Regions from separate parts of the Sphingobium sp. JS3065 genome, predicted to be linked through region 2. Evidence: riboswitches for the same ligand, from Rfam matches in the RefSeq annotation. Region 2 holds a riboswitch; each other region holds the start of a gene.
The links. A riboswitch is a leader RNA that binds a small molecule or an ion and turns the genes downstream of it on or off. The one in region 2 is predicted to bind cobalamin.
Positions count from the first base shown of each region.

Region 1 (9,603 bases), 240 kb from region 2:
AGGAAGCGGATTTCCCAGGGCTTGAGGTCCGCGATGGACAGCAGGTGCCGATGCGGAAACAACGCCCGGCCACTCAGGTCAGGCGAGGCGGATGGAACGATGATGTCGGGCATGAACTGACCCTTTAGGCGAGGGTGGGGGAGAGGGCAAGTATGCTCCCCTGGCTCGCCATCAAGTTGGCGCTGGGCCGCCGAGTGCCTCGGCGGCACCCACCCCCAACCCCTCCCTGGAAGGGAGGGAGGTCTTAACCCCGTCCGAACCACCGTCCCAGCAGCGCGCCGTCCTTCATCACCGCCCGCGCCGCATTGTGCCCCGGCGCGCCGGTCACGCCGCCGCCCGGATGCGTGCCCGCGCCGCACATGTACAGCCCCTTCAACGGCCCGCGATAGGCCCCATGGCCCAGCACCGGCCGCGCCGCCCAGAGCTGATCCAGCGTCATGTTGCCATGCATGATGTCGCCGCCGACCAGGCCGAATTTTCGCTCTAGATCGAGGGGCGAGAGGATGTCGCGCGCGATCACCGACTGCGCGAAGCCCGGCGCGTAAGCATCCACCGTCGCGACGATATGGTCCGCCGCCGCCTCCCGCTCCTCGTCCCAACTGCGTCCATCGGGCAATTGCGGCGCGAATTGCTGGCAGAAGAGGCTCGCCACATGGGAACCCGCGGGCGCCAGGCTATCGTCCACGGTCGAGGGGATCAGCATCTCGACGATGGGTTCCTTCGACCAGCCGTCCCGCTTCGCGTCCATATAGGCGCGGTCCATATAGTCCAGCGTCGGGGCGATGACGATCCCCGACTGGTGATGCTCGCCCACGCCGGGCAGGCAGGTGAAGTCCGGCAGCGCCGACAGCGCCACGTTCATGCGGAATGTGCCGGAGGCCGTCTTGAACCCTCGGATGCGCTTCAGGAAATCCGGCGGCAGGTCGCCGGGGTCCATCAGCCGTTCGTAAAGCAGCTTCGGCCCGACATTGGCGATGACGGTCCTGCCCATCACCTCCTCCCCGCCTTCCAGCCGGACGCCGACGGCCCGCGACCCGTCGACCAGCACGGACGCGACGGGCGCCTCCAGGCTGATCTCCACGCCCAGGGCGCGCACCACCTGCGCCATGATCCGGGTGATCGACCCCATGCCGCCGACGCTATGGCCCCAGACGCCCTTCTTCCCGTTCACCTCTCCGAAGACGTGGTGCAGCAGCACATAGGCGCTGCCCGGCGCATCGGGAGAGGCATAATTGCCCACCACCGCGTCGAAGCCGAAGGCCGCCTTCACCGCATCGCTCTCGAACCAGCCGTCCAGGAAACCCCGCGCCGATTTGGTGAACAGGTCCAGCACGTCGCGCTGCTGCTCCAGCGACAGTCCGCCGATCCGCCGCCCCTGCCGCAGAGCGGCCATGACCATCGCCAGCCCGTCGCCCGCATTGGGCGGTGGCCGTAGCGTCATGTCGCGCAGCAGGTCGGCGACGACCTCCAGCGCGTCATAATAAGCGGGGAGGGTGGCGGCGTCCTTCGCGCTGAATTTGGCGAATTCGGTCTGGGTGCGTTCGAGGCCGCCGCCCAGTTTCAGATAGCGGCCGTCGGGTTGCGGCAGGAAATTGCTGACCGGTCGTTCCAGCACGCGATAGCCATGTTCGGCCAGCGCCATGTCGCGGATAACCCTGGGGTGGAGCAGGCTGACGGTGTAGCTGGCCGTCGAATTGCGGAAACCGGGGTGGAATTCCTCCGTGACGGCGGCCCCGCCGACGATGGCGCGGCGTTCGAGGATGCGCACCTTATATCCCGCTCGCGCCAGGTAGAAGGCGCAGACCAGGCCGTTATGCCCGCCCCCGATGATGACCGCGTCATAGCGTTTCGTCATGCGGCCCGGCTCCATCCGGTCGTCGCATGAAGCCGATCCGGTCGAGATATATGTCGGAAGCGATATTGGGCCACAGCCTGGAATAGGTCCAAAGCCGTTGCCGCTCATCCCCCAGATGCGGTATGCGCGGCAGGAAATGCCGACAGGCCTGCCCCGAAAGACAGGTCGAAGGCTTTCCATCACTCTCCATCATCGCCCCCGCCGTTAAATTTATACATATGTATAACAGAGGCGGCCCACCGACAACAGGGGGCGAATGAAGTCCTGGGAAGGTTATCGGGTCCTTTCCGCCGCAGCGCCGTAGCGCCGGGCCAGCACGGCGCAGGCCATCAACTGGATCTGATGGAACAGCATCAGCGGCAGCAGGATCGGCCCGACCGCGCTGGCCGGGAACAGCACCCCGGCTATCGGCACGCCCGTCGCCAGGCTTTTCTTCGATCCGCAGAATTGCAGCACGATCGCATCCTCCCGCGCCAGGCCCAGCAGCCGCCCCAGGGCCAGGGTGAAGAGCAGCACGGCGACCAGGATCGCGATGCACAACCCCGCCAGCAGCAACAGTTCGTCCCGCGAAACCTGGTGCCACAATCCCTCGACCACCGCCGCGCTGAAGGCGGAATAGACCACCAGCAGGATCGACCCGCGATCCACCCGGCCCAGCATCGCCCTGTGCCGGTTGACGAAGCCGCTGATCCACGGCCGCGCCAGATGCCCGACGATGAAGGGCAGCAGCAGTTGCAGCAATATGTCTTCGACCGAGGATAGCGAGATCAGATTTCCCGTCCCGATCCTTTCCATCAGGCCAGCGACCAGCAGGGGCGTCAGCACGATGCCCAGCAGATTGGAAAAGGACGCGCTGACCACCGCGGCGGCGACATTGCCCCGCGCAATCGCGGTGAATGCGATGGAGGACTGCACGGTGGAGGGCAGCAGGGTCAGGAACAGCAATCCCGCCCGCATGGAGGGTGGAATGGCCCCCACCTGCTGCGTCGCTAGGCCGATCAGCGGAAAGACGGCGAAGGTCGTCCCCAATGTCGCCAGATGCAGTTTCCACGCCCTGGCCCCGCTCCAGATCGCCTCTCGCGACAGCTTGGCCCCATGCAGGAAGAAGAGCAGGACGATCCCCGCATCGGCGGCGGCCCCGGCGATGCGGGCGGCATCCCCCCGCGCCGGCAGGAAGGAAGCGAGCGCCACCGTGCAGACCAGCAGCAGCAGGAAAGGGTCCAATATGTCGCGCAGCCGTCGCATGGTCCGGCTTTAGGCAGGAAGGTCGGGAAAGGATAGACGTAGCTGCACGGATCGGCCAACAGTCGCCGCAATCGCAGCAAGCAGGGAGAGTCGGGTCGTGAGTGAAGGGATCGACATCGTCGAAAATCAGGGCGTCATCGAAATCCATATCGACCGGCCCGACAAGAAGAATGCGCTGACTTCAGCGATGTACCGGGCGATGACCGCAGCCCTGGCGGACGCATCGGCGCGCGACGAGATCGGCGTCGTGCTGTTCGCCGGGAAGGGCGACGCCTTCTGCGCGGGCAACGACCTGAAGGATTTCATGGCGGGGCCGCAGGGCGGGGAAGCCGCCTTCGACTTCATCCGCGCCATCGCCGCCTTCGACAAGCCGGCGGTCGCCGCCGTCCAGGGGCTGGCCGTGGGCGTGGGCACGACCATGCTGTTCCACTGCGACCTGGTCTATGCGGCGCCCGACGCGCGCTTCATAGCCCCCTTCGTCAATCTGGGGATCGTGCCGGAAGCGGGTTCCAGCCTGTTGGGACCAGCCATATTCGGCTATGCCAAGGCGGCGTCGATGCTGCTTCTGGGCGATCCGGTGGATGCGCAGACCGCGGACCATGCGGGCTTCGTCACGGCGATCGTTCCGGCCGACAGCCTGCTGGAGCATGCCCGGCGCAAGGCGGCCCTGCTGATGACCAAGCCGCCCCAGGCGCTGGCCGCCACGCGCAGGCTGATGAAGGGCGATCCGGCCGTGCTGTCCGAGAGGATCGAGGAGGAAGCGCGGCTGTTCAGGGAAACGCTTCAGTCGGAAGAGGCGCAGGAGGCCTTCGCCGCCTTTTTCGAGAAGCGCCAGCCGGTCTTCCGGCGTTAACGCTTCCCGAACCGGATTTCGCTGACGATGACGGCGGCGACCACCAGCGCGCCGCCCAGCAGGGCGATGGCGGGCAGGCGGTCGCCCGCGACCCAGCCGATCAGGCCCGCCCAGACCGGCTCGCCCGCATAGATCAGCGTCGCCCGGGTCGCCGACACGCTCTGCTGCGCCCAGTTCATGACGAATTGGATCAGCGCCGTCATCAGCCCCAGGCCGCAGGCCGACAGCAGCACCGTCCAGGAAAAGGGCGGAATCGCCTCCCCCGCCGGAACCATGCAGGCGAAGGCGAGGAGGGAGGCCACGGCCAGTTGGATGAACGTCACCCGCGCCACGTCGACGCGGCCCGCCCACAGGCTGATGAAGATGATCTCCAGCGCGATGGCGAGCGTGCTGATCAGCGTCAGCGCCTCTCCCTGGCCCAGCGACAGCCCGTCCTTCGGCGCGGCGATCAGCAACAGGCCGGCGAAGGCCAGCGCCACGCCCGCCCAGCTCGCCAGCCGGGGCCGCCTGCGCAGGATGATCCATTGCAATATGGGGACCAGCGGCACATAGGCGGCGGTGATGAAGGCCGAAGTGCTGCTGGCGATGGTCTGCAAACCCCATGTCTGCAACGAATAGCCGGTGAAGATGCCGCACCCGATCATCGTCCCGGCCAGCCATTCGCGCCGGGTGACGCCGCGCAACAGGGGCAGAGCGAACGGCAGCGCCATCAGCGCCGCGGTGCCGAAGCGCAGCCCGACGAAGAACAGCGGCCCGCTGTGCCGCATCGCATGGTGGACGATCAGGAATGTGCCGCCCCACAGCAGGGTTATGCCGATCAGCGCCAGTTCCGGACGCCCGATCATCAGTCGGGAGGGGGTTTCGGAGGTCGCGCCATGCATGCCGCCGCTGGTGCTGCCGATGGCCGCTCAGGTCAAGCGCCGTGCTTCCATGCCGGTCGATGCTGCCCGATGGCGCGCCCGCGCGTTGGAACCATGGCGCACAAAAGCCCCATTGTTCGCAAGGCGAATCTTAACCTTGTTAAATGCGTCGGCGTTCCGGACCCACTAGTGGTTTCCTTTCGCCTGCCTTTCGAGCGGGCGATTGAAGCATGCTGAAAGGGCTTTTGAGGTGAACAGATTTGTCGGATTTATCGGGGTCTGAAGCGGGCGCGAAATCGCAAATCGAGGCTGGCGCATTGCTGGCCGCCATCGTCGAAAATTCCGACGACGCCATTTTAAGCAAAACCCTGGACGGGATCATCACCACCTGGAATCGCGGCGCGTCCCGCCTTTTCGGCTATTCCGCCGATGAAGCCATCGGCAAGCCGGTCACGATCGTCATTCCGGAGGACCGGCTGCATGAAGAGGATGCGATCCTTGAAAGATTGAGGGCGGGAGAGCGGATCGACCATTTCGAAACGGTCCGCCGCCGCAAAAATGGCGAGCTTGTCGAAATATCCCTGACGGTTTCCCCGGTTCGCAATGCCGACGGGCAGATTTTGGGCGCGTCCAAGATCGCGCGCGACATCACCGCGCAGAAGCGGGCCGCGGCGAAGCAGAGCCTGCTGCTGCGGGAGATGCAACATCGGGTGAAAAATCTGTTTGCCCTCGCGACCGGGCTTGTCGCCCTCAGCGCGCGCTCCGCCCGCAGCGTCGAGGATTTGACCCACGATCTGACGGAGCGGCTGATGGCTCTCGCCGCCGCGCACCAACTGACGTTGCCGGACCCGCTCAAGGAAGGATCGGCGGCGGCTTCCGCGACCCTGTTCTCTTTGCTGGGGGTCATCCTGGCCCCGCATGAACTGGCGGATCGGAAGCGCATAACGGTGGGCGGTCAGGATCTGCCGGTCGGAAGCGCCGCCTTCACATCGCTGGCGCTCCTGCTGCATGAATTGGCGACCAATGCGGCGAAATATGGCGCCCTGTCGACGCCGGACGGAAGGCTCGACATCCATGCCGTCGTCGATGACGACGATGTCCTGATCCAATGGGTGGAATATGGCGGCCCGAAATTGGGCGTGGCGCCGGGACGGGAAGGGTTCGGGACCGCGCTGGAGCAGGCTTCGCTTCGGGGGACGGGGGGCACGCTCGATCGGGAATGGAGAGACGCCGGCCTGAAGATCGACATCCGGTTCAAGAGAAGCCGCCTCGTCACATAAAGCTTCTCGAATTCACCTGTTCCTTGATCTTTCGCTTGAAGATTTTGCCGCTGTCGTCGCCGGGCGTGCCGACGCTGCCGGGATTTTCCAGCCACTCTTGCGCGGCGCGGAAGGTCAGCGGACCCATTTCCGTCGATCCGTAATATTCGGATATGACCGGACCCCACCAGTCGATCATCGACAGTGACTTGCGAAACGCCATGCAGCCTCGTAAGGAACCTCGTCCTTGTTTCCGCCCCGGCGGGATGAGGGCGAAGATCGCGTCGGTTCCCCGGAGACGGGGATGAAAAGGGAATGCGGTGCGGGCCTTTTCCAGGGCTCAATTCCGCGGCTGTCCCTGCAACTGTAAGTGGCGAGCGCGATATACAGGTGCGGACGGAATGAATGCCGATCCGACAGCCACTGGGCCGGACGCTAAATCATGCGGGGCCTGGGAAGGCCGTATATCAAGCGATGACCCATGAGCCAGGAGACCTGCCGGCGTCTGGTCGCTCTTGCCCTGGTCCAGGGGATGACCGCGGCACGGTGAATTCCGTCTGAGCGACGAACGAGCGGCTGGGGCCGCATCGGATGCCGCGTGTCGGTCGCCCCTGGCGTCCGGCCGATGCCGGCTGCCGACCGTTCGTGAACGGCACGCCCCCGCCCATATGTCGCGCGACGCCGACGGGGGATGATAATGTTGAACGTCACATCGGCTGCGATTGCGGCCGTTTCACTACCTGTTTCCGCTGTTCTGGCCATGCCTGCCGCTATCGCCCAGCCCGCCGCCGAAGCGGCGGACGGCGCCGATATGGCCATCATCGTGACCGGCATGGTCGATCCGCTGCGCCTGAACATGAAGGCCGAGGGGGCCAGCCGGCTGGGCCTGACGGCGATGGAGATGCCCGCCAGTGTCGAGACGCTGGACGGCGACGCCATCCGCCTGCGCGGCGACCTTACCATCCAGGACGCGGCGGCGCGGGCGACCGGCATCGTCAACACGTCGGGCGTGTTCGGCTTCGGCCTGTCGGCACGCGGCTTCACCGGCCAGAATTCGGTGATGACGCTGTATGACGGTATGCGCATGTACAACAACACGCTGACCTTCCCGGCGGACCCGTGGATGGCGCAGAGCGTGGAGATATTGCGCGGCCCGGCCTCCGTCCTATACGGCGAAGGGGCGATTGGCGGCGCGGTCAATGTGGTGCGCAAGCAGCCCAGCGACGAAATGCAGGTGAGCGGCCGGTTCGGCCTGTCCTCCTTCGACAGCTTCAACGTTGCGGCTGGGGCTGGCGGTCCGATCGGCACGGGCATATCCTATCGCGCCGACGCCAGTTTCCGCCGGTCGGAAGGCTGGATGGCGCGGGGCGATTCCGACGCGCTGGCGCTGGCCGGGGCGATCCGGCTGAAGCCTGCCGGCAACCTGAGCATCACCCTGTCCCATGACTTCAGCGAGCAGAACCCGCGCACCTGGTTCGGGGTGCCGCTGGCCAATGGCAAGCTCGACCGGTCGCTGCGAAAGAATAATTATAATGTCGCCGACGCCAGCCTGCGGTTCCGCGACAATTGGAGTCAGGCGAAAGTGGAATGGACGCCGTCCGACGCGTTGACCATCAGCAGCACCTTCTATCATCTGTGGGCCAACAAATATTGGAAGAATGCGGAAAACCTGACCTACATCCCCGCCACCGCGACCGATCCGGCGCAGGTGCGTCAGGGAAGCTTCCTGGAACTCTACCATATCCAGAAGCAGACGGGGAACCGCACGACCGCCAACCTGAACCATGATCTGGGCGGGCTGGAAAACAGGCTGGTGGTCGGTTTCGACGTCAATCGCATCAGTTACAGGAATGTCAGCAACAGCGGCAACAACGCCACCCGGTTGGTCGACGCCGCAAACCCCGTCCCCGGCCTGTTCCTTCATCAATCGGCCGCGCCGACGAAACCGCGCTACACCAACCGCATCCGCCAATATTCGATCTTCGCCGAAGACCGGCTGAAGTTCAGCGATCGCTTCTCGCTGGTCGGCGGGGTGCGTTATGACCGGCCGGAAATCACCAAGACCGACTATGTGAACGCGGCCAACAACTTCACCTCCACGCCGGACGCCGTGACCTGGCGCGTGGGCGCCGTCTATAATCCGGTTTCCAGCCTGTCGCTCTATGGCCAATATGCCACCGCCGCCGATCCGGTGGGCGCGCTGGTCTCCACCAGCTTCGCACAGAGCGATTTCGACCTGTCGACCGGACGGCAATATGAGGCCGGGATCAAGCATGTCTTCTGGGGCGCGCGCGGGCAGTGGACGCTGGCCGTCTATGACATCGTCAAGCGCAAGCTGCTGACATCCGATCCGCTGATTCCGTCCATTCAGGTGCAGGTGGGCCAGCAAAGGTCTCGCGGGGTGGAAACATCCCTGTTCCTGGAGCCGGTCGATCGGGTCAATATCACGCTGAATGGCGCCCTGCTGCGGGCACGTTATGACGATTTCTCCGAATCTGTGGGCGGCGTCCTGTTCCAGCGGGCGGGCAACCGGCCCAACAATGTCGCGACCAGGACGGCCAACGCCTTCGTCAGTTGGGAATTCGCCAAGAACTGGGTCGTGGACGGCGGTTTCAGCTATGTGGGCAAGCGCTATCAGGACGCGGCGAACAGCCGGGTCGTGCCCGCCTATACGCTGACGGACGCGGGCGTGCGCTGGCAGTTCGTCGAAGGGGCAAGCGCGGCGCTGCGCGTGCGCAACATCTTCAACGAAACATATGCCCGCGCCACCTATGGTCAGACGCAATGGGTGCTGGGCGATCCCCGGACGGTGGAGGCGACGATCCATGTCGCCTTCTGACCTGGCGGTGGCACGGCGAGGGGTATCCCCCTTCGCCGCACCTGCCCTGTGGAAGGCGGCGAAGCGCTGGCTTTATGTCTTCCACCGCTGGACCGGCATCATCCTGAGCCTGTTCTTCGCCATCTGGTTCCTGTCGGGATTGGTGATGCTCTATATCTCCTTCCCGTCCTTCCGCGCGCCCGAACGGGTGGCGACCGCCGCGCCGCTCGACTGGGGGCAGGTGCGGGTCGGCCCCGACCGGGCGCTGGCGAGCCTTGGCCAGCCCGATTTTCCCACGGAAATGCGGCTGGGCATGACGGGCGGGGAGCCGCTCTACATCTTCGCGACGTCCCAGGGCAGGCGCGCCGTGTCGGCCCGGACGGGCGCGGAGATACTGTCGGTCGACAGGCGGCGTGCCGGATCGATCGCTTCGGCCCTGATCGACGCGCCGGTCGTGTCGGTCGATCCGGTCGATCATGACCAGTGGGTCGTCACCCGCGCCTACAAGGCGATGGCGCCGTTCTGGCGCATACGCATGGCCGATGCCGCCGCCACCGACCTCTATGTCAGCCAGCGCACGGGCGAGGTGGTGCAGAATAGCACGGCGCGGGAACGCTTCTGGAACTGGCTAGGCGCGGTGCCGCACTGGATCTATTTCGAAGCGCTGCGCCTGTTTCAGGAACCGTGGCGCCAGACCGTGCTGTGGACGTCGG
Region 1 is NZ_CP102665.1:534,029-543,631, reverse strand. It holds gene NUH86_RS19815 (aspartate carbamoyltransferase catalytic subunit) at 1-113, opposite strand, end outside; gene NUH86_RS19810 (phytoene desaturase family protein) at 245-1,855, opposite strand; gene NUH86_RS19805 (hypothetical protein) at 1,839-2,048, opposite strand; gene NUH86_RS19800 (bile acid:sodium symporter family protein) at 2,129-3,100, opposite strand; gene NUH86_RS19795 (enoyl-CoA hydratase) at 3,198-3,953, shown strand; gene NUH86_RS19790 (DMT family transporter) at 3,950-4,834, opposite strand; gene NUH86_RS19785 (PAS domain S-box protein) at 5,074-6,093, shown strand; gene NUH86_RS19780 (hypothetical protein) at 6,086-6,295, opposite strand; cobalamin riboswitch at 6,341-6,590, shown strand; gene NUH86_RS19775 (TonB-dependent receptor) at 6,770-8,911, shown strand; gene NUH86_RS19770 (PepSY domain-containing protein) at 8,898-9,603, shown strand, end outside.
Region 1: another riboswitch for cobalamin. It lies ahead of NUH86_RS19775 (TonB-dependent receptor); the one in region 2 lies ahead of NUH86_RS18760 (DUF1636 domain-containing protein).

Region 2 (9,603 bases):
GGCGGTGAGCTGCGCCAGTTCGGCAAGATCGGTGATCGGACGCTGGCCGCCAAGGCTGGGCAGGACGGGCGCCTTCACCTTGCGCGCCGCGACGAGCGCGAAGACGAGAAGGTTGGCGCCAAGGCTCCATGCGACGCCGTGCACCAGCGGAGAGGCGGCGCCGATGCCGAACAGGCGCAAGGGATCGAACGCGCTTCCCGCAAGCGCGGCCAGCCAGGCGGACGGCAGGATGGGCGGCAGGGCCAGGGTGTAGAACCAGATGACCAGCCCGATGGCGAGACTGGCCCGCGCCGCAAGGGCATCGCGACCCGGCGCATAGGTGGCCAGGATCAGGTGCGGCGTGAACTGCGCCATGGCGGCGAAGGCGACGAGGCCGATCGAAGCGAGCGACTGTTCGGCCGAAACGAGCAGCGCCCAGGCAAGCGCAGCCGCGATGATCGCGATGATGGAGAAGCGGCGCACGAGCAGCATCCGCCGGCCGAGCGTCCCCGCACCGGCCTCCGCCCCGTTCTCCCGCGCCAGCAATGTGGGAAAGAGCAGGTCGTTCGAAACCATCGTCGCCAGCGCGGTCGAATCGACGACGACCATCGATGCCGCAGCCGCGATCCCGCCCAGCAGGGCGAGGGCGAGCACGACGCCCTGCCCGTCCATTTCGGGCAGTTGGAGCATGTAGAGATCGGGCTGCGCCCCGTGCAGCAGGCTTGCGCCCGCCAGCGCGACAGGCAGCACCATCAACGCCATCGCCGCGAGATAGGCGGCAAGGCCCCAGCGGGCGCTCACCAGATCGCCCGGCTCGCGCGCCTCGACCAGGCCCATGTAGAATTGCCGGGGCAGGACGATGATCGCCATGACCGAAATCAGGAAGATGACGCCCACCTCTATCGACAGCCGCTCCGGTCGGAAATTGGCGGTCAGGATGGCGGCGCCCCGCGACAGGCCCGCGGCGTCCGCCTGACCCAGCAGGACGAGGGCCAGCACCGCGACAGTCGTCAGCGCAACGATCTTGAGCAGGGATTCGATGCCGATGGCATAGACCAGCCCCTCGCTGCGCCCCGCCAGTTCGAAACGGCGGGCGCCGAAGAGCATGGCGAACAGGGACAGCAGCCAGGCGGCGGTGAGCATGGCCATCGTCGCGACGGGACGGCCCGTCACGATGGAGATGGCGCTGCCGATGGAACGGAATTGCAGCGCGACATAGGGAACGGTCCCCAGCAATGCGATGATCGTGACAAGGCGGGCCACGACCACGTCATGGCCGAAGCGCGCGGCGATGAAGTCGGAAACCGTCGTGGCGCGCTCTTCCGCGACCGCCTCGGCCAGCCGGCGCAGGAAGCGGGGGGCGGCGATCAGCAGGCAGATCGGCGCGAGATAGATGGGCAGATAGTGCCAGCCGTCGCGCACGGCGCTGCCCACCGCGCCATAGAAGGTCCAGCTAGAGCAATAGACGCCCAGCGCCAGCGCATAGGCGCCGTGGCGCACGTCATGGCGGCCGAACGCCAAGCCGCCGCGCCTCTCCACGATGGTGGCGATCCCGAACAGCAGCAGGACGATCGCAAGCGCCAGCAGGGTCGCGGAAAGCAAGCTCATGGCGAATGTCTACGTGTTCCGGGGCGCTGGAACAATGCGGGCTTATCCTGAAAGGCGTTGCGGCTATTCAGGCGTAGGCGATCTCGCAGGATCGGCGGAATAGTTCGGATATGATCGGATCATGGTCGTTGCTGCGCATCGCCGACTGGAGCAGGATCGGCTGGGGAACCTCTTCGTCCAGCTTGACGAGCGCCCCCCCCGCTATCTTCTCCTCCACCATGTTGAGCGGGAACAATCCGACGCCGCCGCCGGATTCCACGATGTCGATCAGCGAACGCACATTGTTGCAGGTATGGACCTGCGGATGGCGGAAGGACGATTTGCGGATCATGGTCGCCATCAGGTCGTGCATGGGCGAAGAACGCGCCACCGACCAGAGCGGCACGGCCGGTCCTATGCCGCCGCCCTTCTCGATCAGGCGTTCGCCAAGCTCCCGGCTGGCCAGCCATACAAGGTCGACCTGCTGAAGCGTGCTCGCCACTATCCCCGGCATGGCGATGGGTCCGATGGCGAACACCATGTCGACCCGGCCGCTGAGCAGGTCGTCGATCAGGTGGGCGGTCAGGTTGATCTCGATCTCCAGGGAGATTTTCGGCATGCTTTCCCGAATGGCGTTGGTGAATACGGGAAGGCAGCTTGCCGCCGCAATCTCACCGCAGCCGACGCGCACGATGCCCGAAGCGCCCCGGAATTCGTCGGGCGAAAGCAGGGTTTGCTGAAGCGTGGTCCACAGCATCTCGCATTGCTGCACGAATTCCCGGCCGCGCACCGTCAGCATCATGTTCCGGCCTTCGCGCTGGAACAGCGGAAAGCCGACCTGCCCCTCCAACTCCCTGATCCGGGCGGAAATTGTCGGCTGGCTGGCGTTCAGCCGGTCGGCGGCGGCCCCGAACGTGCCGAGGCGCGAAATCCATAGGAGGGTTTCAAGATGATAGAAGGCGATACGATTCATCGGTAATATCTATGAAAAATCCAATGAAATAATTATTGGTATTAATTGATTCCGTTCGCCACATTGTCGCGCATAGCGATAACAGTCCAGCCCCCGCTGGAACAAGGGACAGGAAATGACGAACAAGACTGCCCGTTCCGCGCGCAACGCGCCTCCACCAGCCGACCATAACCGCAAACGCCCCGAAGCCCCGGTCGCTTATAATGCGACGGTGGAGGAGTTGCTGGAATTTTACCGGCAGATGGTGCTGATCCGCCGTTTCGAGGAGAAGGCGGGTCAGTTGTACGGCCTGGGGCTGATCGGCGGTTTCTGCCATTTGTACATTGGCCAGGAAGCGGTGGCGGTGGGCATCCAGTCGGCGCTGGAGCCTGGCAAGGACAGCGTGATCACGGGCTATCGCGACCATGGCCATATGCTGGCCTATGGGATCGATCCCAATGTGATCATGGCGGAACTGACCGGCCGGGAAGCGGGCATTTCGCGGGGCAAGGGCGGTTCGATGCACATGTTCAGCGTCGAGCATAAATTCTACGGCGGCCACGGCATCGTCGGCGCGCAGGTGTCGCTGGGCGCGGGGCTGGGCTTCGCGCACAAATATAATGGAGATGGCGGCGTGTGCGTCGCCTATTTCGGCGACGGCGCGGCCAATCAGGGCCAGGTCTATGAAAGCTTCAACATGGCCGAGCTGTGGAAGCTGCCGATCATCTTCGTGATCGAGAACAACCAATATGCGATGGGCACCAGCGTCAACCGCTCCTCGGCGGAGGACCAGCTTTACCGGCGCGGCGAAAGCTTCCGCATTCCGGGCATCCAGGTGAACGGCATGGACGTGCTGGCGGTGCGCGGCGCGACCGAGGAAGCGCTCAAATGGGTGCAGGCGGGCAATGGCCCGATCCTGCTGGAGATGAAGACCTACCGCTATCGCGGCCATTCGATGTCCGACCCGGCCAAGTACCGCTCGCGCGAGGAAGTGCAGTCGATGCGCGACAAGTCCGACCCGATCGAGGGGGTAAAGAAATATCTGGCGCAAGCCGGTGTGTCCGAGGACGAACTCAAGAAGATCGACCAGGACATCCGCAAAATCGTCAGCGACGCGGCGGACTTTGCCGAAACCTCTCCCGAACCGGAGCCGCACGAGCTTTATACCGACGTGCTGGTGGAGCAATATTGATGGGTATCGAGATCAGGATGCCGGCGCTGTCGCCGACGATGGAGGAAGGCACGCTGGCCAAATGGCTGGTGAAGGCAGGCGATGAGGTCCGCTCGGGCGACATATTGGCCGAGATCGAGACCGACAAGGCGACGATGGAATTCGAAGCGGTGGACGAAGGCCGGATCGGCCAGATCATGGTGGCCGAGGGCACCGAAGGGGTGAAGGTCGGCACGGTGATCGCGACGATGGCGGGCGAAGGCGCGGGCGAGGCGGTTGAAGCCGCCCCGGCCCCGAAGGCGCAAGCGCCTGCGAAGGTCGAAGCCACGCCCGCGCCCAAGCCGCCCGTCGAAGCCAGGGCGCCCGTCAAGGATCCGGCGCTGCCCGAAGGCACGGACTATGCGAAGACGACGGTGCGCGAAGCGCTGCGCGACGCCATGGCGGAGGAGATGCGGCGGGACGAGCGGGTCTTCGTGATGGGCGAGGAGGTCGCGGAATATCAGGGCGCCTACAAGGTGACGCAGGGCCTGCTGGAGGAGTTCGGGGCCAGGCGGGTGATCGATACGCCGATCACCGAATATGGCTTTGCCGGCATCGGCGCGGGCGCGGCGATGGGCGGTTTGAAGCCGATCGTCGAGTTCATGACCTTCAACTTCGCGATGCAGGCGATCGACCATATCATCAACTCGGCGGCCAAGACCAACTACATGTCGGGCGGCCAGATGCGCTGCCCCATCGTATTCCGCGGTCCCAATGGCGCGGCGAGCCGGGTCGGCGCGCAGCACAGCCAGAATTACGGACCCTGGTATGCGTCGGTTCCCGGCCTGATCGTGATCGCGCCCTATGACGCGGCCGATGCCAAGGGTCTGCTCAAGGCGGCGATCCGCTCGGACGACCCGGTGGTGTTCCTGGAGAATGAGCTGGTCTATGGCCGCAGCTTCGACGTGCCGCAGGTCGACGATTATGTCCTGCCGATCGGCAAGGCGCGGATCGTGCGCGAGGGACGGGACGTGACGCTGGTGAGCTACTCCATCGGCGTGGGCGTCGCGCTGGAGGCGGCGGAAAAGCTGGCGGGCGAGGGCGTCGACGCGGAGGTGATCGACCTGCGCACGCTGCGCCCGCTGGACACGGCGACGGTCTTGGAGAGCGTGAAGAAGACCAACCGCCTGGTGGTGGTGGAGGAGGGCTGGCCGGTCTGCTCGATCGCCTCGGAGATCGCCGCCGTGGTGATGGAACAGGGGTTCGACGATCTCGACGCCCCGGTGCTGCGCGTCACCAATGAAGACGTGCCGCTACCCTATGCCGCAAACCTCGAAAAGGCCGCCATCGTCAATCCAGACAAGGTCGTCGAGGCCGTGAAAAAGGTAATTTATCGGTAAACGGAAAACCCTGCGCCGCCATCAGGCGGCGTAGGTTCCAGTTCCGCAGGGCGAGTAGGCCGCAAGCGGGGCATTCCCGAATCACGCCAATCACTCTTTGTTGCTATGGCGGCTCTGCGATTATATCGCAGCACGACGGCTCAAGATGAAAGTCCCATGGAACAAGACGGCGTCACATTGAAAGACGAGGACTATGCGGCTCTGGCGGAATTCCGCTTCGCGCTGCGCCAGTTCCAGGCCTTCAGCAGCGAACGGGCGGCGCAGATGGGGCTGACGCCGCAGCAGCACCAGGCTTTGCTCGCCCTCCGCGCCGCGCCTGCGGAGGAGGCAACGGTCGGCTATATCGCTCGTCGTCTGTTGCTGAAACCGCATAGCGCCACCGGGCTGGTCGACCGGCTGGAGAAGCTGGGGCTGGTGACGCGCCATGCCAGCGCGACGGATCGGCGCCGGGCGCAGTTGCAACTGACGCCCGATGCGCTGGACCTGTTGGCGAAGCTGTCGGCCACGCATCGCGACGAAATCCGGCGGTTGCGCCCGCTGCTCAACCAGTTGCTCGCCCGTTTTGCCTGAGGCGCGGGGGTTGTCGGGGAGCCGCCTGATCTTTCGGTTCCCGGTGAAGCGCTGTATTGAAATTGCTCGATGACCCATGTCCGCTGTTCATGAGCGGTCATAGAGGATCAAGAAATAATCATGGGATTTTCCTGACAGGATTTCATACGCTTTTCCCGTCGCCCCGCATCGGGAGCTTCATGGCAGGAAAGGATGACATCATGTCCACGGCCGACGCCGCCTATAGCTATAACGATCGGCGTGGTGCAGGCAAATACGGAACTGGGCCTTTACGGCAATTTCGCGCCCTTTGGCCTCAGCGGCGGCTTCTATTATACGCGGCTGGGGGTGAAATTCTGAAGGCGCGCCGGGGCGCGCCGAAGCGGTTCAGCGGTCCTTGGCGTCGGAAGAGACGTGCGTGATCAGGCTGTTGATCCGCAGGTCATTTTCCGCTGTGCAGGCGAAAAGCCCGCAAAACCAATCCATCCACCGCGTCAGATTCGCCATGGTCCTCTCCCTTATTCTGGCAAATTATAGCAGTTTGCGCGCAAAGAGAGAAGTCCAACCATCGCGCCATCGCAGACCGACCCCTCGTCGCGCCTTATCCCCCCTTGCGATGGGGCCAGGCGATCACTATCAGCAGAGGCGCGACAGGTTCCCCGCAAGGGGATGAAAAGGGAAGTCGGGTGAAGCCCGCGCTGCCCCTGCAACTGTAAGCGGCGAGCCATCCGGCCATCACGCCATTGGACCCATCGGGTTCCGAGAAGGCGGCCGGGAAGCATCGACCCGTGAGCCAGGAGACCTGCCTGACGCAGTCGTTCTTCGACCGGACAGGGTGTGCCGGCCGAACGGGGTTCCCCTCGCCGAGCGACAGCCATCGCCTTGCCGGTGCAACCGCGCAGGGGGAATCCTGTCGTCTGTCCGGCGCCGGTCTTCTTCTTGCCTGATGTGCCGTCGGGGCATTTGCCGTCGGGCGGAGGATGTGGAATGACTGAATTGCGGAACTGTCGCTGATGTTGCGGGCTGTAGAAGACGGTGCGTCCGTCGTCGTCTGCTCGACCTGCCGACTGTCGGCGGAAAGCAGGGAGGATGAGACCGGACGGCGCGGCGGCGCGGTGCTGTCCGAAGCGCTTCGCAAATTGCGCGACGGCGATCCGGCCTATGCGGCGGTCGCGGTGCACGACATGCCCTGCCTCTTCGCCTGCGAACGGCATTGCACGGTGCATCTCCGGGGGCCTGGCAAGGTCGGCTATGTCCTGGGCGACTTCACGCCGGACGAGGAAGCCGCGCGCGCGATACTGGATTATGCGGTGCGCCATGCCGCGAGCGAGGAGGGCGTCGTGCGCTATGCCGACTGGCCGCAGGGGGTGAAGGGGCATTTCATCGTCCGCACCCCGCCGGAAGGCTTCGTCTGCACATGATCCGCTTTAACGATCGCGATGCCTTTGCCGCCGCGCTGGCGGATTTGCCAGCGCCGGACGAAAGCGCGGGCGCGGCGGCGGCGGCGCGGCAGGCGGCACTGACGAAGCCCGCCGGATCGCTGGGGCGGCTGGAGGAGATCGCCCTGTTCATGGCGGGCTGGCAGGGGCGGGAAAAGCCCCGGGCCGAGCGCATCCGCGCCGCGATCTTCGCGGGCAATCATGGCGTGGCGGCGCGGGGCGTCAGCGCCTTCCCGGCGGAGGTCACGGCCCAGATGGTCGCGAATTTCCGCCATGGCGGCGCGGCGATCAATGCCCTGGCGGGAGCCTGCGGTGCGGAACTGACCGTGGTGGCGCTCGATCTGGAACGGCCCACGAGGGATATTTGCGCCGAAGCCGCGATGAGCGAGGCGGAATGCCTGGCCGCGATCAATGCCGGGGCGGCGGCGGTCGAACCCGGTCTCGACCTGCTGCTGCCGGGAGAGATGGGCATCGCCAACAGCACCCCGGCGGCAGCGCTCTGCGCGCAAAGCTTTGGCGGCGCGGCGGAGCATTGGGTGGGGCGCGGGACAGGCGTGGACGGCGATGGACTGGCGCGCAAGGCGCAAGCGGTGGCGCTGGCGCTCGCCCTGCATGGGGCGCATTGCAGCGACGCCTTCGAAACGTTGCGGCGGCTGGGCGGGCGCGAGATCGCGGCGCTGGCGGGGGCCGTGCTGGCGGCGCGGATGCTGCGCGTGCCGGTAATGCTGGACGGCTTCATCGGCTGCGCGGCGGTCGCTCCGCTGGCGAAGGATAATCCGGCCATCGTCGGTCATTGCCTGGCGGCGCATATGTCGGCCGAGGGTGGGCATGGGCGGCTGCTGGCGGCGCTGGGGCTGGAACCGCTGCTGCGGCTGGACATGCGGCTGGGCGAGGGCAGCGGCGCGGCGGTCGCGGCGCAGATCCTGCGGTCGGCGCTGGCGGCGCATGGGGGCATGGCGACCTTTGCGGAAGCGGCAGTGGCTGGCGCGCTGTGAGCGCTTTCCCCATCCACCTGATGCGCCATGGCGCGCCGCAACTTGCCGGGCGGCTGCTGGGGCATCTGGACGCCCCGCCGGAAGCGGAGGGGATCGCGCTTTGCGTCGAGCGGGCGCGGGGACTGGACTTTACGCAGGTCGTGACGTCCGACCTCTCCCGGGCAAGAGCGCCGGGCGCGATCATCGCGGCGGAGCGGGGCGTCCGCCATGCCGTCGACGGGCGCTGGCGGGAACTGCATTTCGGGCGTTGGGAGGGGGCCGACCCGGCATCCCTGCCTGCCGCCGATCTGGCTCGCTTCTGGGACGATCCGGACGGCTTTCCGCCACCGGGAGGGGAAAGCTGGACTGACCTTCGCGCCCGGATAAGGGATGGGCTGGGCGACCTGGCTGAGCCGGCGCTGGTGATCTGCCATGCCGGGGCGATGCGGGCGGCGCTGGCGGTTCTGTGCGGTTTCGACGTGCGGCAGGGCTGGGCGGTCGACCTGCCCTATGGCGCGGTGCTGAGCCTGCGGGTCTGGCCGGGGGAGCAGCCGTCGGAATGGGCGGGCGCGCAGATGACGGGGCTGATCTCATGAAGAGGCTGGTGCTGGCGCTGCAATTGATGACGCGGCTGCCCTTGCCCGCGCTGGAGGTCGATGAAGCGGATTTCGCCGCCGCGATCCGTTGGTTTCCCGCCACGGGCATCGCCGTGGGCCTGATCGTCGCGGGCGCCGCCGGTCTTGGCGTCCGGATCGATCCCTGGGCGGGCGCGCTGTTCGGCCTGCTGGCCTGGGTCGCCGTCACCGGGGGGCTGCATCTGGACGGATTGGGCGACATCGCGGATGCGGCGGGGGCGGCGCATGGCGACCGGACGCGCCTGTCGGCGGTCCTGGCCGATCCGCATATCGGCAGTTTCGGCGTGGTCGCCATCGGGCTGCAATTGCTGGCCAAGCTGGTGCTGCTGCGGCTGTGGGTGGAAAATTTTCCGCTGTGGATGCTGGCCCCCGTGGCGATGGCGGCGCGGATCGGGCCGCTGGTCTGGACGCGATGGCTGCCGCCGCTGCACGAAGGGCTGGCGAGCCGGTTCCGGGCGGGCTGGCGGGCCGGTCCTCTCATCCTTTGGGCAATGCTGGGCCTGATGCTGAGCTTTAGGGTTCCGGCCTTATGGGCGGCGGCCCTGCTGATTCCGCTCTGGGGTCTATGGCTGCGGTCGCGGATCGGCGGCATTTCCGGGGATGGGCATGGCGCGGGCATCGAACTGCTGGAAAGCGGCCTGCTGGCCGCGATGGTGCTGGTGCGATGAGCGGCTTCACCTGGCATGGCGGGCGGCTGGCCGAGGCGCGCGCGGTCTATGGCGGCGCGGACTGGATCGACCTGTCGACCGGGATCAGCCCGCTGACCTGGCCGGGGGCCGATCTTGTCTCCGTCGATTGGCGATGCCTGCCGGACCCGCATGATCTGGCAGCGCTGGAGGCGGCGGCGGCGGCCTATTTCGGGGTCGATCCCGATCACCTCTGCACCGTGCCCGGCAGCGAAGCCGGTTTGCGATTGGTGGGCCGGATGCTGGACATGC
Region 2 is NZ_CP102665.1:295,494-305,096, reverse strand. It holds gene NUH86_RS18785 (PAS-domain containing protein) at 1-1,587, opposite strand, end outside; gene NUH86_RS18780 (LysR family transcriptional regulator) at 1,655-2,539, opposite strand; gene pdhA (pyruvate dehydrogenase (acetyl-transferring) E1 component subunit alpha) at 2,655-3,710, shown strand; gene NUH86_RS18770 (pyruvate dehydrogenase complex E1 component subunit beta) at 3,710-5,068, shown strand; gene NUH86_RS18765 (MarR family winged helix-turn-helix transcriptional regulator) at 5,225-5,638, shown strand; cobalamin riboswitch at 6,253-6,442, shown strand; gene NUH86_RS18760 (DUF1636 domain-containing protein) at 6,631-7,038, shown strand; gene cobT (nicotinate-nucleotide--dimethylbenzimidazole phosphoribosyltransferase) at 7,035-8,051, shown strand; gene NUH86_RS18750 (histidine phosphatase family protein) at 8,048-8,626, shown strand; gene NUH86_RS18745 (adenosylcobinamide-GDP ribazoletransferase) at 8,623-9,333, shown strand; gene NUH86_RS18740 (aminotransferase class I/II-fold pyridoxal phosphate-dependent enzyme) at 9,330-9,603, shown strand, end outside.

Region 3 (9,603 bases), on a different replicon from region 2:
GGGCGACCAGATCGACCTCGCCCGCGGGCGTGCGCATCCGGCGGCCGACGATCTGCCAGCCCTTCAGCCGCAGCCACCAGCCGGCGATGCGTTCCGCCTGCCGTCCCCGCTTTTCGGCTACCTGCTTCTTCAAGCTTTGAGTTCCAGCGCGCGGTCATAAAGGGCGCGGCGGTCGAGGCCGAGTTTCTTCGCGACCTCGCCCGCCGCCTTGGAGATGGGAAGGCGCTCCATCGCTTCCAGAAGCGCGGCGTCGGCATCCTCCGCACTGGCCGGGGGCGCTTCTCCCGGCGGGCCGACGATGACCACGATCTCGCCCTTGGGCGGCGCGTCGGCATAGCGGGCGGAAAGTTGGTTCAAGGTGCCGGTGGCCGTTTCCTCGAAGGTTTTGCTGATCTCGCGGGAGACGGCGGCTTCGCGGTCGCCCAGATGCTCGGCCATGGCGGCAAGGCTTTCCGAGAGGCGCGGGCCGCTTTCGTAGAAGACCAGCGTGGCGCGCAGGGAAGCCACCTCACCCAACACATCGCCCCGCGCCTTCTGCTTCGACGGCAGGAAGCCCATGAACAGGAAACGGTCGGTCGGCAGGCCCGACAGGGTGAGCGCGGCGATGACGGCGCTGGGGCCGGGCAACGTCGTGATCCTGCGACCGGCGGCGCGGGCATCGCGGACCAGCTTGTAACCCGGATCGGAGATGAGCGGCGTGCCCGCGTCCGACAGCAGCGCCACCGATTCGCTCGCCATCCGCTCGATCAGCCGGGCGCGCACTCCTTCGGCGCTATGGTCGTGATAGGGCACCATCGGCCGGTCCGACCCGGCATGGCGCAGCAAACGCGCGCTGACCCGTGTATCTTCCACGGCGACCACATCGGCCAGCCGCAGGACTTCCGCCGCGCGGGGGGTAAGGTCTCCAAGGTTGCCGATCGGCCCTGCAACGATGTAAAGCCCAGCCTCAAGCCCCGAAGAACCCAGATTCATATCAGTTTCCATAAGGACGCCAGATGACAGAGACGGATGCCCCCCGGCAAGCGGACTTGTTCGCTTCAATGCAACGCGCCGGGCGGATTTTGTTCGCCGCGACGGCTTTGCTGGTCGCCGCCTGTCAGTCCATCGTGCCCAAGGGGCCAGGCCCGGTCCAGACCGGCCCGACCCAGACCGGCCCCGACGTGACCGAAGGCCTGCCCACCGACACGCTGCGCCACCGGGTCGCGCTGCTGGTGCCGATGAGCGGTCCCAATGCAGGCGTCGGTCAATCCATCGCCAACGCGACCACGCTGGCGCTGCTGGATACCAAGGCCGACAAGGTGCGCATCACCACCTATGACACCGGCACGGGCGCGGCGGCGGCGGCGAACAAGGCGCTGGCGGACGGCAACAAGCTGATCCTGGGGCCGCTGCTGGCGGAAGATGCGCGGATCGTCGGGCCGATCGCGGCGCGGGCGAACGTGCCGGTGATCAGCTTCTCCAACGACACCAGCGTCGCGGGCAACGGCGTCTACATCATGGGCTACAACCCCAACCAGTCGATCGAGCGCGTCGTCGAATTCGCCAAGGGCAAGGGGCTGTCGCATTTCGCCGCGCTGGTGCCCAAGGGCGTCTATGGCGAGCGGGCGGGCACCGCCCTGCTGCGCGCGGTAGAGGGTGCGGGCGGGACCGTGGTGTCGATGCAGACCTTCGACCGGTCGGCCGCCTCGATCACGGCGGCGGTCAGGAAATTGCAGGCCTCGTCCAGCTATGACGCGCTGCTGATCGCGGACAGCGGCCGGGTGGCGATGCAGGTCGCGCCCATCGTGCGGAAGAATGGCGGCGGGACGGCGCGGCTGCTGGGCACGGAATTGTGGAACACCGACAGCGGCCTGGCGTCCAGCCCGGTGCTGCGCGGGGCGTGGTTCGCCAGCGTTTCGGACGGCCTCTACGGCCAGCTCGCGACCAAATATCGGGCGCGCTACGGCAATGCGCCGTTCCGGCTGTCGGCCTTGGGCTATGATTCGGTGCTGCTGACGGTGCGGATCGCGCGGGACTGGAAGCCGGGCACGACCTTCCCGGCGGCGCGGCTGCGCGATGCGGGCGGCTTTGCGGGGATCGACGGGGCGTTCCGCTTCGGACGCGACGGCATTGCCGAGCGGGCGCTGGAGGTTTCCGAAATCGGGGCCGGCGCTTTCACGGTGGTCGCGCCAGCGCCCAGAGCCTTCGCGGAGTAGCGGCTGAGGTCAGCCTTTGACCCGCCCGGTGGGCAAAATCAGCGGCCAGTCTCCGCTCGCGTCGATGCGGGCGGAAATGCCGTAGACGCGGGCAAGCCTCTCCTCCGTCAGCACGTCCAGAGGCGCGCCGTCCGCCACCAGCGAACCGCGATCCATCAGCACCAGCCGGTCGCAATAGCGTGCCGCCATGCTGAGATCGTGCAAAACGGTGACGACCAGCGAACCAGCCTTCGCCTCGCCCTTGAGCAGATCCATCACATCGATCTGATGCCCCGGATCGAGCGCGGCCAGCGGCTCATCCGCGATCAAAGCGGGCGCGCCGACCGCCAGGGCGCGGGCCAGCAGCACGCGGGCACGCTCCCCGCCTGACAGTTCGGTCGCCACCCGCCCCTTCAGATGCAGCACATCGGCGCGGGCCAGCGCGGCGTCGATCAGCGCTTCATCCTCCGCCGAGAGGCGCGACAAAGGCCCCAGATGCGGCATCCGGCCCAGCGCCACCAGCCGCTCCACCGCCAGCGGCCAGTGCAGGGTCTGGCCCTGCGGCAGATAGGCGATGCGCCTGGCGATTTCCCGCCGGGTCAATCGTGCACTGGCGGCGCCGTCGATCAGGACGGAACCGCTCTCCCGCTTTACGAGGCTCAGCATGGCGCGAATCAGCGTCGACTTGCCCGCGCCATTGGGACCGATGACGCCGACAAGCTGCCCCGGCTCCAGATGAAGGTCGATGCCGTTCACCGCCGGATGACGGCCAAGGCGGACGGACAGGCCCTGCGCGTGGATCGTCACCATAGCCGCCGCTCCCGCATCAGGTGGATCAGGAAGACGGGCACGCCCAGCAACGCCGTCAACACCCCCAGCTTGAGTTCGCTGCTGGTCGGGATCAGCCGCACGCCGATATCCGCCAGCGTCAGCAGCGCAGCGCCGCCCAGCATGGAGGGCAGCAGGATCGCGGAGGGCGAACGGTCGGTCAGCGGCCGCACCAGATGCGGCACGATCAACCCGACGAAGCCGATCGCCCCCGACACCGCCACCGCGCCGCCGACCCCGATGGCCACCCCCAGCATCAGCCGCAGCCGCGCCCGGCGCAGATCGATGCCGAGCGCCTGCGCGCCATCCTCGCCAAGCGTCAGCGCGTCGAGCGTGCGCCCGTCCGCGATCAGCAGCGCCGCCCCGACCGCCACGCAGGGCAGCGCGATCCAGACATGGCCATAGGCGCGGTTTTCCAGGCTGCCCATCAGCCAGCTCATGATCTCCATCGCCGCGAAGGGATTGGGCGAAAGATTGAGCGACAGGCTGATCCCCGCCCCCGCCAGCGTGGCGATGGCGATACCGGCAAGGATCAGGGTGAGCGGGCTTTCCGCAGGACCGGCCAGCAGGAACAGCGCGCCGATGCCGATCAGGCTGGTCACTATGGCCAAGGCCGGAAGCGCCAGCGGGTGCATCTGCGCCAGGCCGAAATAAAGCGCGCCGACAGCGCCAAGGGCTGCGGCATTGGATGCGCCCAGCACGGACGGTTCAGCCAAGGGATTGCGCAGATAGCCCTGAAGCGCCGCACCCGACAGGCCCAGCATCGCGCCGACGATCAGGCCCAGCAGCATGCGCGGCAGGCGCAGGTCGATCAGGATGGCGCGGGCTACATCGTCGCCGCCGCCGCTGAGGACCGCGAAGATGCGCGCCGGAGAGAGCGGCACCGCGCCGAGGGTGAGGGAGCCCAAGGCGGCAAGCAGGGCCAGCAGGATGAGGGCGGGGATCAGCAGAGGATGGCGCCGGGTGCTCACGGCTTGCGTCCCGGCATAGGCTTGCTAAGGCCTGCGTCATGCGGGGCAAGGCGATCTTGGCGATATTCTTCGGACTGGCTCTGACCGGTGCCGCGCCCGCGCCGCCAAAAAAGATCGTATCGCTCAACACCTGCGCGGACCAATATGTGCTGGCGCTGGCCGACGCGGCGCAGATCGCCGCGCTCAGCCCCTATGGCCATGATCCGGAATTGTCGGCTGCCATCGGCAAGGCGCGCCGTTTTCGGACGCTCAACCGGCCTGCCGAGGAAGTGCTGGCGCTCCGGCCCGATCTGCTGGTCGGCTTTCCTTCCGGCGACAGCGTCGTGGGCGCGCCTCCGGGACAGTGGCGAACTCTGGGACTGGCCAGCGCGGACAGCTATCCCATGATCCTGACGCAAATCCGGCAGGTGGCGGCGGCGGTCGGCCATCCCGAACGGGGCGAGGCCTTGATCGCGAAGATGAGCCGCGATCTTGCGGCCCTGCCCCGGGCCGGGCGCGGCGGGGTTGCCGCCTATTATCAGCGGCGCGGCTATATGACCGGCACCGGCACGCTGGTCGATGACCTGATGCGGCGCGCGGGCCTGGTCAATCTGGCGGGGAAGCTGGGGAAGCCCGCTCTGACGCAGCTTCCGTTGGAAGAGATGATCGCCGCCCGCCCGGACTGGCTGATCGTGGAGAGCGGCAGCGAACAGGTCGTCGATCAGGGGACGGAAATGCTGCACCACCCGATCCTGCGCTCGATCCCGCGCATCCGCCTGCCCCAGGCATGGACCGTGTGCGGCGGCCCCGCTTATGTCGAGGCCGCGCGCTCTATCGTGGCGCAGCTCAACGCTGCGCCACGGCATTAGGGTATTTTCAGAAGCGGACACGCACGCCGCCGAACGCCGAGCGGCCATAAGTGCCATAGCCATGGACCGTGGCATATTTCTCATCGGTGAGATTGTCGATGCGGCCATAGATTTCCAGATTTTCCATGATCGGGAAGGACGCCCGCACATCCGCCACCGCATAGCCGTCCAGCCGGACCGCGTTGGTCGCATCGTTGAAGCTGTCGCCCACCATCGTCACCGTCGCGCCGGTCGACAGGCCGAAGGGCCAGACATAGTCCGCTGAAACGCTCACCGCATTGGCTGCGCGGCGCGGCAAGCGGGCATCCGTATTGCGGTCGCGCGCATCGACATAGCTGTAGGCGGCTGTGAACGTCAGCGCATCGACCGGCTTCAGGGTCAGCATCGCCTCCACCCCTTTGGCGCGGGTGCGGTCGAGATTATTGTAGCCGCCGTAAAGACCGATCGAATAGTCGTAATTGATCTGGTCCTTCGTATCGCGCCGGAATGCCGTGACGGAAAGGATCGCCCGTTCGCCGCCCAGCCTTTGGTCGAAGCCGATATCATAGCTTTTCGACCGTTCCGGGCGCAGGCCCGCATTGCCGACATCCGTGCCGTAAAGCTGGTAGAGCGAGGGCGCCTTGAACCCTTCGCCATAGCTCATGCGGATGTTGGTCGCGCCCTGGTTGGGCGTGTAGTTGGCATTGGCGCCGAAGGTCGTCGCGCCGCCGAACTGGCTGTGATCGTCATGCCGCACGCCGCCGGTCAGCGACAGCCCGGCAAAGGGCTTCACAATCGCCAGCGCGTAGATGCTGTCGATATCGACCTTGTGGCTTTCCACGGAGCCGAAACCGGAGAAGTCATAGTCCGGACGTTCATGCTCATAGCCGAAGATCAGCCTGGCCTGGTCCACGGGCTGATAGACGCCCTCATATTCGAAGCGCAGGTTGGTGCCGGAATAGCCATAGTCGCCATATGCCGAGGCATAGTCGCGGTCCATGCGGAACCAGGTCACGGCCGCCCGATTGGTCAGCTTGCCGTCGAACAGCGCCAGATTGAGGCCGGCATAGCCGACATATTGATCCGATTTCGAGGAGTCCGCGATGCTGTCTACCACGCCGTTGTCGGTCTCCAGGTCGGCATGGATATAATAGCCGCGCAGGTCGAGGCTGAGCGTTTCGGTGAAGGCCAGCTTCAGCTTGGCGTTGGCGGCGATATTCTCATACCCGTCCTTTTCCGTGCCGTTGGCGGCGGAGGAAATGCCGTCGGTGTTGAAATAGGCAAGGCCGACGCCGCCCGATGCGATGCCGCTGCCGCCGGAAATATCCGCCTTGGCGTTCAGCGTGTCGCTATAGCCGTAATCGACGGATGCGTTGCCCGCGAAACCGGTGGCGGGCGTGCCGGTCATGACATTGACGACGCCGCCCACCGCCTGGCTGCCGTAGGCGACCGAGTTGGAGCCGCGCAGTATCTCGATCCGCTGGATATTGCCGGTCAGCAGATTGCCGAAATCATACATGTCGCCGATGCCGCTGGTATCGTTGACCTTCACCCCGTCGATCAGCACCAGCGTCTGCGTCGTCTCCGCGCCGCGCAGCGAAACGCCCGTCACGCCGCCCAGGCTGCCGCTGCGGTTGAAGCGCACGCCCGGCGTGGTGGCGAGCAGATCGACGACGCTGACGCTCTGGCGGGTGCGGATGGTGTCGGCGTCGATGACGGTGACGGCCTGGCCGACTTCGTCGCTGGGCTGTTCGATGCCCAGAGCGGTGACGATGATCTCATCCTCCGCCAGCGCGGGGGTGGCCGCGAGCAGCGCGGCGAGAGAGATGGTGGCTTTCAACATTATCTTGTTTCCCTGAGCGCCGCTGCGACTTCATGGCTCAGGGCATCCGCTTGACGCGGTCGGAACAAGGGGAAGTCGACGCCAATGCCCGCCCCCGCACCGATGCGGCCCTGCGCCGCTTCGTCGCTCAGACGGAAAACACCGTGCCATGACCAACCCCTGGGTCAGGGCAAGAGCGACCATGCGCCGGCAGGTCTCCTGGCTCGCGGGTCAATGCGGCGATGCACGCCTTCCCGGACTTGTGGCCCAGTGGCCGGTCTTGCGACCGAAGTGCATCGCGCTCACCGCTTACAGTTGCAGGGACAGCCGCGGAATGGGACGGTTGCCCGTCCGCACCGCATTCCCGTTTTCAGCCCTATTGGGCACCGGCGCGATCTTCTTTGCGCGGGAGGGTTTGTCCCCGCCCGCGCCGCGCGCCATAAGGGAAAGCGAGGCTGATGCCAAGCGGCTTGAGGAGGGACGGAAATGCGATTGCTGGGGGCCGTGCTGGCCGGGGGACGCTCCAGCCGCTTCGGCAGCGACAAGGCATTGGCGATGCTCGACGGGCGAAGCCTGCTGGATCATGCAGCAGCGGCGCTGGGCCGCCATGTCGAGGCGGTCGTGGTCTGCGGGCGGCAGGTTCCCGGGATGACCGGGCTGGCGGACCGGCCGGAGGCGGATATGGGGCCGCTGGGCGGGCTGAACGCGGCGCTGCACCATGCGGCGGCGCAGGGCTTCGATGCCGTGCTGACGACCGGATGCGACGTTCCGGTCTATCCGGACGGGCTGGCGGAGGCTCTGATCGGGAAAGGCGCGGCGATCCTGAAGGGACAGCAATTGGCGGGGTTCTGGCCCGCTTCACTGGGGACCGAACTGGACGCGCATCTGGCCGAGGAGAATAACCGGTCGATCTATGGCTGGCTGGAGCGGGTGAGGGCGCGGATCGTAGACCGTCCGGAGTTCGCGCTGCCCAATATCAACCGGCCGGAGGATTTGGAAAGCTTCACCCTCCCCCGTTCGAGCTGAGGTCAAGCCTCCAGGGCGATAGTTGCAACGGCTTCCGCCGGAACATTCGTTCCCGCCACTGCTTCGCCAATCAGCAGCAATGTCGGATCTTCATCGCTGATCGTCGCCACCAGGAAAGCCAGCGCGGACAGCTTCCCCCGGATCAGCCGCTCATTGGGCAGCGATACGTTCACCGCCACCATCACCGGCGTTTCGGGATCGCGCCCGGCGGCGATCAGCGAACGGCTGATCTCCCCCGCGGCGGCGCGGCCCATATAGATGCCCAGCGTGCCGCCCGGCCGCGCCAGCATTTCCCAGTCCAGCTTCAGCGGCTCGCCCGCCTTCAGATGCGCCGTCACCAGCGTCAGCCCGCGCGCCACGCCGCGCAGGGTGAGCGAGGCATGGCCGCTCGCCGCCGCCGCGCTGGCCGTGGTGATGCCGGGGCAGATGCGGAAGGATATGCCGTCCGCCGCCAGATGCGCCATCTCCTCGGCCGAACGGCCGAAGACGGAGGGGTCGCCGCCCTTCAACCGCACCACGCGCTTGCCCGCCTTCGCCGCCGCGAGCAGCAGATCGTTGATGCTCTCCTGCGCCTTGCTGTGGCGGCCGGAACGCTTGCCGACGCTCACCCGCTCCACGCCCAGCGGGATCAGGTCCAGAACGCCCGGCCCGACCAGCGCGTCGTAGAAGACGATCTGCGCCGCCGCGATCAGCTTTTCGGCCTTGCGGGTCAGCAGGTCCGGGTCGCCGGGGCCTGCGCCGACCAGCCAGACTTCACCGGGGGCGATAAGCTCATTCGGCTGCATGAAGCGTCTCCTGCGATGTCTGGGCTAGGATATTGGCGAGCGCGGGGCGGCAGGAACCGCAATTGGTCCCCGCGCCCAGCGCCTTGCCGATGGCGGCGACGTCGACCAGATCCTGCTCGCGAATGGCGGCGACGATCTGATGGAGGCCGATGTCGAAGCAGACACAGATGGTCGCGCCCTTGTCGGGCTGGCTACCCGGACCCCGCGCCGCGAGCACGGAGCCGCCCACGCCTTCCGCCTCCAACTGCCGGATCAGCCAGTCGCGTGAGGGCAGCAGGCCGGTGCGGGTCACGAACAGCACGCCGTTCAGCCTGCCTTCCCCGATGGTCGCCACGCGGCGGGTGCCGCGCGATGCGTCCATCGCCTCGACCCGGTCGCCCATCGGCAGGAAGGCGTCCAGCCGCGACGGGTCGCCATTGCCGGCAATCTCGTACAGCGCGCCGCCCGGCACGGTGATCCGGGTGGACCAGAGGCAGGGCAGCTTTACCGGCTCATCGCCGCGCAGGATCAGGAATCCCTTCCACTCGGTCGCGACCTTCTCGACGCTGGCGGGGGTCGATTTGAAGCCGGGCTGGCCCGAATGCGGATCGACCAGCGGACGGGGCAGCAATCCGGTGCGGCCGCCGCTCGACATCTGGTCGGTCCAGTGGATGGGGGTGAATATCTCGCCCGGGCGCTGGCCTTCGCTGATCGCCACGCGGAAAAGGCTGTTGCCCTGGGCGGTCTGCACCCGCGCCAGATCACGGTCGACGATGCCCAGCACCTCGGCATCCTGCGGGTGGATTTCCACCATCGGTTCCTCGCGATGGCGGGCGAGCTTGGGGGAAAGCCCGGTGCGGCTCATCGTGTGCCACTGGTCGCGATAACGCCCGGTGTTGAGCGTCATTGGCCAGTCCTTGAGCGGCGCCTGAATCTCCATCTGCTTCGTCAGGACCAGCCGCGCCTTGCCGTCGGGCGTGGGGAAGCGGCCATCGGCGAAGGGCGTGCCGCCCCAGCGGAACGGCTCCATGGCGTCATAGGCGTCATTACCGATCGTGGCCTGCGCCCGCAGGTTCAGCACGCGCTGCCCGTCATTCTGATAGGCGGTCAGGCGGGCATGTTCGCGCCAGATATCGGCGGGACGGTCATAGGCGAAGGCGTTGCGCCAGCCCATGCGACGGCCGACTTCCT
Region 3 is NZ_CP102664.1:2,380,259-2,389,861, forward strand. It holds gene NUH86_RS11595 (YraN family protein) at 1-133, opposite strand, end outside; gene rsmI (16S rRNA (cytidine(1402)-2'-O)-methyltransferase) at 130-972, opposite strand; gene NUH86_RS11605 (penicillin-binding protein activator) at 996-2,195, shown strand; gene NUH86_RS11610 (ABC transporter ATP-binding protein) at 2,205-2,984, opposite strand; gene NUH86_RS11615 (FecCD family ABC transporter permease) at 2,978-3,973, opposite strand; gene NUH86_RS11620 (ABC transporter substrate-binding protein) at 4,012-4,821, shown strand; gene NUH86_RS11625 (TonB-dependent receptor plug domain-containing protein) at 4,829-6,643, opposite strand; cobalamin riboswitch at 6,814-7,028, opposite strand; gene mobA (molybdenum cofactor guanylyltransferase) at 7,109-7,648, shown strand; gene cobA (uroporphyrinogen-III C-methyltransferase) at 7,651-8,433, opposite strand; gene NUH86_RS11640 (nitrate reductase) at 8,420-9,603, opposite strand, start outside.
Region 3: another riboswitch for cobalamin. It lies ahead of NUH86_RS11625 (TonB-dependent receptor plug domain-containing protein); the one in region 2 lies ahead of NUH86_RS18760 (DUF1636 domain-containing protein).